Regions from separate parts of the Psychrobacillus sp. FSL H8-0484 genome, predicted to be linked through region 3. Evidence: riboswitches for the same ligand, from Rfam matches in the RefSeq annotation. Region 3 holds a riboswitch; each other region holds the start of a gene.
The links. Region 3 has a riboswitch for thiamine pyrophosphate ahead of MHH81_RS01245 (YkoF family thiamine/hydroxymethylpyrimidine-binding protein). Riboswitches for the same ligand answer to the same signal wherever they lie in the genome.

Region 1 (2,269 bases), 2.2 Mb from region 3:
AATTCTAACAACTGTTAGTTTAGTATTTAACAAATATAATCAATGATGCCAACTAATTAAGCTAAATAGCCGCACAATCAAGGCTTTTGACAAATGTATAGCTAGTGCAGTATAGAGTAGAACTTCTATCTTAATCATATCTAAATTCTTACCGGTTACTTTCCCGATACATTGCCAATGCTGCTGTTCTTAACCAGATTTTAATATCAAGAACAGACTTTGGTATTGATCCTAAAAATAATTATTACAATAATGTTGTAATAATGTGTAAACAATAATATGTTTGTATAAAAAGGAGTGGGAGAATGTTTCCTGTGTTAGAAACAGAAAGGCTAATTTTGAGAGAACTAATAGAAGACGATGCACAAGGGATTTTGAATTGCTTTTCAAATGAAGATGTATTACGTTACTATGGGCAAAATCCATTAACAAATATAGAACAAGTTAAAAATATTGTTAGGAATTTTTCAAATAGCTATAAGGAAAAACAAGGGATTAAATGGGGAATTGAGATAAAAGGAACAGAAGGAATTATTGGAACCATTGGATTTCATGGATGGTCTTCTGAGCATAAGAGAGCAGAAATAGCTTATGCAATTTTGCCTGCACAATGGGGAAATGGGTATGCCACTGAAGCGGTTAAAAAAGTTCTATCATACGGATTTAATGAGCTAAATTTAACTCGAATTGGAGCTGTTGTTTTTACTGAAAATAATGCATCCAATGTGTTGTTAGAAAAATTAGGGTTTGAAAAAGAAGGGGTTCTTAGAAATTATATGTATCAAAATAATGTTCCGTATGATACGAACGTATACTCCTTACTTTCAACTAAAGTGCAGTAATCTAAAATTTTGATAATCATTTAGAAAGATAGAGTGAGGTTCATTTATATGCCTTGCTCTATCTTTTTTGATTATTATTTTTTACAAGCCAGTAGACCTCACTCTATTATCAAAATCTCTTCTAAAATAATCATTTCTTCTTTTCACCCCTCTTCACCAAATTCCCATATTTTACACTAGTCAAAATAAAGGATTCTGTTATAATGAGTTTGGAATATAATTTAATAGTTAGAATTGTGGGGGGACCGGTGTTGCCGGTTGAGATTACATCCTTGAGATGTTGACTCTTAGAACCTGATCTGGTTGATACCAGCGGAGGGAACATTATCTTGAACAATTAACTTTGTTTACTTATATGCGCCCTAGGTTCTCCCCTAGGGTGCTTTTTATTATGTAAATAGGAGGATTAGAAATGAAAAAGTGGTTAATTGTATTATGTTCTTTATTAATACTTGCAGGTTGTAGTAATCCGAAATCAGCAACGGAAACGGAAACGAAAAAGAAAGACACAAACTCTCTTAAAAAGGTATCTGTCGTACTTGATTGGACACCAAACACGAATCATACCGGTTTATATGTGGCAAAAGAAAAAGGCTATTTTGAAGACGAAGGATTAGATGTGGACATCATTATGCCGGGTGATGCTGGAGCAGATCAGCTTGTGGCTTCAGGCAAATCTGAGTTTGGCATAAGCTATCAAGAATCAATCACACAGGCACGTATACAAGATGTTCCTCTTGTTTCCATTGCAGCCATCATTCAACATAATACATCTGGTTTTGCCTCACCAGCTGCGAAGAACATTGTTACACCAAAAGACTTTGTAGGTAAAACATATGGGGGCTGGGGATCACCTGTTGAAAAATCTGTTATTTCTTCCTTGATGCAAGAAGAGAATGCTGATGTAAATAAAGTCTCGTTTGTTAATATGGGAGATACTGATTTCTTTACAGCTGTGAAACGAGACATCGATTTCGCATGGATTTATTATGGTTGGACTGGTGTAGAGGCAGAGCTGCGTGGAGAAAAGCTCAACATGGTATATTTAACAGACTACTCTGATAAACTTGATTATTACACGCCAGTTCTCTCAACTAATGAAAATATGATTAAAGAAAACCCAGATACAGTAAAAGCTTTTGTAAAAGCTGCATCCAAAGGATATGAATTTTCTATTAAACATCCATCCGATGCTGCCGACATTTTAATTAAAGAAGTGCCTGACTTGGATCCAAAGCTTGTTAAAAAAAGTCAAGAATGGCTAGCCTCTAAATATCAAGATGATGCACCAAGATGGGGCGAGCAAAAACAAATAGTATGGGAAAATTATGCTTCGTGGATGTTTGACAATGGCCTGCTTGAGAAAAAGCTTGATGCCAAAAAAGCATTTACAAATGAATTTTTACCACAATAAGGGGTTATAAAAT
Region 2 (2,269 bases), 3.2 Mb from region 3:
TGATTTATCTGGTGTCACAAATGTCCAGCCATCTCCCGATTCGACAATATGCTCTGCTTTTTCAGAGATAAAAGGCTCTACTGCAAGTACCATGCCCTCTTTTAAAATCGTTGGATCCCAAGCATCGTAGTAATTCAATACATGTTGAGGTGCTTCATGTAGGGATTTCCCTATTCCATGACCAGTTAGATTCATGATTACATGTAAACCATTATCCTTTGCTTCTCTTGCAACAGCTTTCCCGATTTGATTTAAACGGGCACCTGCTTTTACTTTTAACATCGCACGATTAAATGCACTCTCTGCTACTGCACATAATTTTTCTTTTTCCGGATAACCTTCTCCAACGACAAAAGAAATACCTGTATCCGCAAAATACCCATCCAAAGAACCTGATACATCAATATTAACCATATCGCCTTCTTTAATAACACGTGAACCTGGAATACCATGTGCCACTTCTTCGTTCACACTAATACAAGTATATCCTGGGAAATCATATTCTCCCATAGGTCCTGAAATCGCGCCATTTTCTTTGAAGAGCTTGCCACCGATTTCATCGATTTCTTTAGTTGTGATACCAGGTTTAGTTGCAGCTTTCATTACCTCTCGAACTTCCGCAACAATACGCCCTATTTTTTTTAACGCCTCTAACTCTTCATTTGTTTGTACAATCATCTTATAAGATCCCTTCTTCACTTAACTGTACAATAATCATATCATATTTATGCTTTATTCGGCAGTACCAGGCGTGGAGCTTTTACGAACAAAATCACACAGATAAATGCCGCCAGTAAAAATACTGGAATCATATAAGTAGAATTATATATTAGCGAATATAAAATTACATTTTGATCACCAGCAAATTCTCCAAAGAACAGTATCCCAGAAAGGACATGTGCAAGGTAACGAAGAAATGCTGCAATGAATGCTCCTGCAATTACAGCAGTAGCCATCTTCATCTTATCCTTTTGTTCAAACGCTTTCATAAATGCAGGTCTTAATAATCCAGCAAATCCAGCTACCATAAATGCAATAAAGTAGTCAATTGCTACTTGTATAATAACGATTTCAAAAGACAACGGTGCAGCATAAAAACGACCTGTAACTACTTGTAGTAGTCCAATTAAAAAACCAGTAATAAGGCCAGCTACTATTCCACGACGAAAAGCTATTAAAATAACTGGAACAAGTACAAAGGTAACAGTCCCACCTTGTGGCATTCCAAATCCTAACATATCTAATACATATCCAAGTGCTGCAAAAATAGCTATTTCTACCAATAACAATACACGTTGATTTTTCATTGTAATCTCCTTTTTTGACCACAAAAAAACGACACCGGGATAGACCCAGACATCGCGCGATTGTCAGTTTCCATCCACATCCCTACGCAAGCATGAACTTACAGGTTCTAAGGGTACTATCTCAGCCGCTTAAGCGACGCCCCTTGTGGTTATGAATTATTTAGTTCGAGTTCATTGTAGCTGAATGAAGTAAGCAATGCAACCCCTTATGTTATCATTGTGATACTATTATGAATTTAATATAAGGGGTGTTTGGAATGATTAACTTATTGAAAAATCTAATTCGCATAAAGAGTGACGACGTACAAGGAGCAAACGAAGCACTATTATTTTGTAAAGCATGGCTCGAGGAAAGAGATATCGCTCCAATAATATATGAGCATGACTCTCAGCTTATGCTTATTGCGGAGATAGGAAGCGGTGACGAATGTATCGTTTGGAATGGTCACGTGGATGTAGTCCCTGGAAATCCAACACAATTTCAACCATATGTAGAGGGAGATTATTTATATGGACGTGGCTCTGCAGATATGAAAGCTGGTGTAGCTGCTATGATGGATGCATTTTATGAGCTCTCCAAAAATCCTCTGAAGTTATCCAAAAAAATTCAACTTCATCTAGTAACAGATGAAGAAACAGGCGGAAATACTTCTCAATATCTAGTAAGCAAAGGTTATAACGGTAATTTTGTTATTTGCGGAGAGCCTACACATTTACATATCGGACTTCAAGCAAAGGGGATTGTACAATTAGATATCGTGCTTAAAGGAAAATCCAGTCATGGAAGTCGTCCTTGGGAAGGGGTCAATGCAATTGAAAAAGCATTTGCATTTGATCAAGAAATGCGAAAACTATCCTTTTTAACGGCAAGTAGTATGTTTTATGATTATCCCTCACTAAATTTGGCAAAAATACATGCAGGAGACCGTTATAATGTTGTTCCAGATGAATGTGTACTAAGC
Region 3 (2,269 bases):
ACGAACGTCAAACTATCCTGTCCAAACAACTTTACGGAACCAGACAAAACACCATCGCAATTATCAGGATACAAGCGATTACACAAATAAAGTAACGTCGTTTTTCCACAACCACTAGGTCCGGTGATGACCACTCGTTCACCACGCTGAACAGAAAAGGAGAAATCCTCCAATATCCATTTCTCCTCATCTGGATAACGAAAACTTACCTGTTCAAACTGAATGACATCATGCACGAACATCACCTTTTTTAGGGCGTGAAATTGCATAGCCTCTTAGCGACCCAGTCGCAAGCAATCCGTCGGCAACCCCTTTTCCGCCAACACCTGCAAGTAAAGCTCCACTCAAAATTCGAATACCTAACATGAGCGCGACATAACCAGTACTATACACCGTAAATCCACCTAACAAGTACCCATAGACAAAGCTAAATACAGATGATCCAACACCAGCTAGCATCAATACCCACAGATCAAAGCGTTTATAACGAGTTGCAGCAAATACGGCCTCGGCACCTAAACCTTGGATAACTCCTGAAAGTATTAACCTCGGACCAACTGCATTTCCAAGCAACACTTCAATAGCCGCTGCAATCGTCTCTGAAATCACCGCCGCACCAGGCTTGCGAATAATATACATACAAATAATCGATACGATAAACCAGATTCCGAAAATCCATTCATACGCAATTGGCCCAATAAAACCTGCCCAAATATTCCCTACATGTAAGAATAGTAGATACACGATTCCAAACACGGCTGCAAATAAAGACATGAGTACAATCTCTTTTAACTTCCAAGATTTCAACATATTAAAGACCTCCGTGCGAAGGACTATTTATACTCATCGAAACCGTCATCACTAAATGCTTATGTTCTTCTGAGCGGGCGTGCGTAAATGTCTCTTCGTAAAACGCAAACACATCATGAATGTCTCCATGAATTCCACTTGCGTAATGCATGGACTCATTGTAAACGCCTCGTTCTTTTGCGCGGTCAATTTCTTTATAAATAACATCCATGTAATCAGGATTATTCATTGGATAAAGTGCAAATTGAGAAGAAACGTATTGCTTCGTCAAATCTTTATTCGTTATTTCATCACCCTTATCTAAATACACGTCTCCAGCAGTATCGCCAGGGCAACCTGCAGAAAAAGTACCAGATAAAGCAACATGCACACCTGTTTTAGAAGCGTGTAAAGTGATTGCTTTTGCCACGTTAAACACATGCACTTGCTTCCCACGAATCACTGTTGATACATCATCTGTGTGCATCCAAACATTTGAAGTATCTGTTTCTTGTAGTGCTCCTTTTATTACTGAAATAAAATCATTGGTCATCGGATGTAACGAAAAACGAAATCCGACGATTGGGCTTAAACCACATTGCATCATAAAACCTCCTAAATTTTTTCATAAAAAAAGACCACATCCGTGAAGATGCAGCCACTTATCCAATATAAAAAAATTCGGAAAGTCACCGCACTTCCTCACGCAGGTATTATCCTGATCGAGTAATAAGGGATCGGAGCTAAAAAGCTCTCATCACAGCCAAAGTGGGCACCCCTAGTGCAGAAAACGGTATGTAGTTTTTTTAATGTGCCCCCAGTATACCCTACGAAATTAGCATTGTAAATGCAGTTGCAAAATTTCATACTTTCGTCCATGCTTAAGCTATCAGAATATTTGGAGGTTGCAAATTTGAAAAAAATATTAATTACGCGCAAGTTACCAGATGAAGTTGTGAACCCATTAAGGGAAAAATTTGAAGTAAAGATGTGGCATAGTGATGATGTGCAGATGACTTATGAGGAGTTAAAGTTAGAAGCAAAAGATGCTCATGCAATTTGGACTATGCTTTCTGATAAAGTGGATCGAGCACTTATTGAAAGTTTGCCAAATTTAAAATTGATTAGTAATTTAGGGGTTGGATACAATAATATCGATGTTGACGCAGCAAAAGAGCATGGAATTATCGTAACAAATACTCCAGGGGTTTTAACAGAAACTACTGCAGATTTAGCATTTTCTTTACTTCTAGCTACTGCTCGTCGTGTAATGGAGGCAGAACGTGATATTCGTGCAGGTAAGTGGAAGTCACGGTCACCAATGCAGTATACAGGGATGGATGTTTTTGGTGCAACCCTTGGTATCATTGGAATGGGGCGCATCGGAGAAGCCGTTGCAAGACGAGCAAAAGGTTTTGATATGAATGTTCTTTACCATAATCGAACAAGAAAAATGGAATCCGAGGAAAAATACGGTTTT

Region 1: linked by a shared signal. The riboswitch ahead of MHH81_RS11545 (ABC transporter substrate-binding protein) and the one ahead of MHH81_RS01245 (YkoF family thiamine/hydroxymethylpyrimidine-binding protein) in region 3 are both predicted to bind thiamine pyrophosphate.
Region 2: linked by a shared signal. The riboswitch ahead of thiT (energy-coupled thiamine transporter ThiT) and the one ahead of MHH81_RS01245 (YkoF family thiamine/hydroxymethylpyrimidine-binding protein) in region 3 are both predicted to bind thiamine pyrophosphate.

The regions. Positions count from the first base shown of each region.
Region 1 is NZ_JBBOSZ010000001.1:2,392,157-2,394,425, forward strand. Features, by position in the region: gene MHH81_RS11540 (GNAT family N-acetyltransferase) at 306-842, shown strand; TPP riboswitch at 1,071-1,180, shown strand; gene MHH81_RS11545 (ABC transporter substrate-binding protein) at 1,255-2,256, shown strand; gene MHH81_RS11550 (thiamine-binding protein) at 2,268-2,269, shown strand, end outside.
Region 2 is NZ_JBBOSZ010000001.1:3,392,692-3,394,960, forward strand. Features, by position in the region: gene map (type I methionyl aminopeptidase) at 1-678, opposite strand, end outside; gene thiT (energy-coupled thiamine transporter ThiT) at 726-1,307, opposite strand; TPP riboswitch at 1,370-1,461, opposite strand; gene MHH81_RS16710 (M20 family metallopeptidase) at 1,565-2,269, shown strand, end outside.
Region 3 is NZ_JBBOSZ010000001.1:238,599-240,867, forward strand. Features, by position in the region: gene MHH81_RS01235 (ABC transporter ATP-binding protein) at 1-269, opposite strand, end outside; gene MHH81_RS01240 (ECF transporter S component) at 229-807, opposite strand; gene MHH81_RS01245 (YkoF family thiamine/hydroxymethylpyrimidine-binding protein) at 812-1,396, opposite strand; TPP riboswitch at 1,472-1,579, opposite strand; gene MHH81_RS01250 (2-hydroxyacid dehydrogenase) at 1,667-2,269, shown strand, end outside.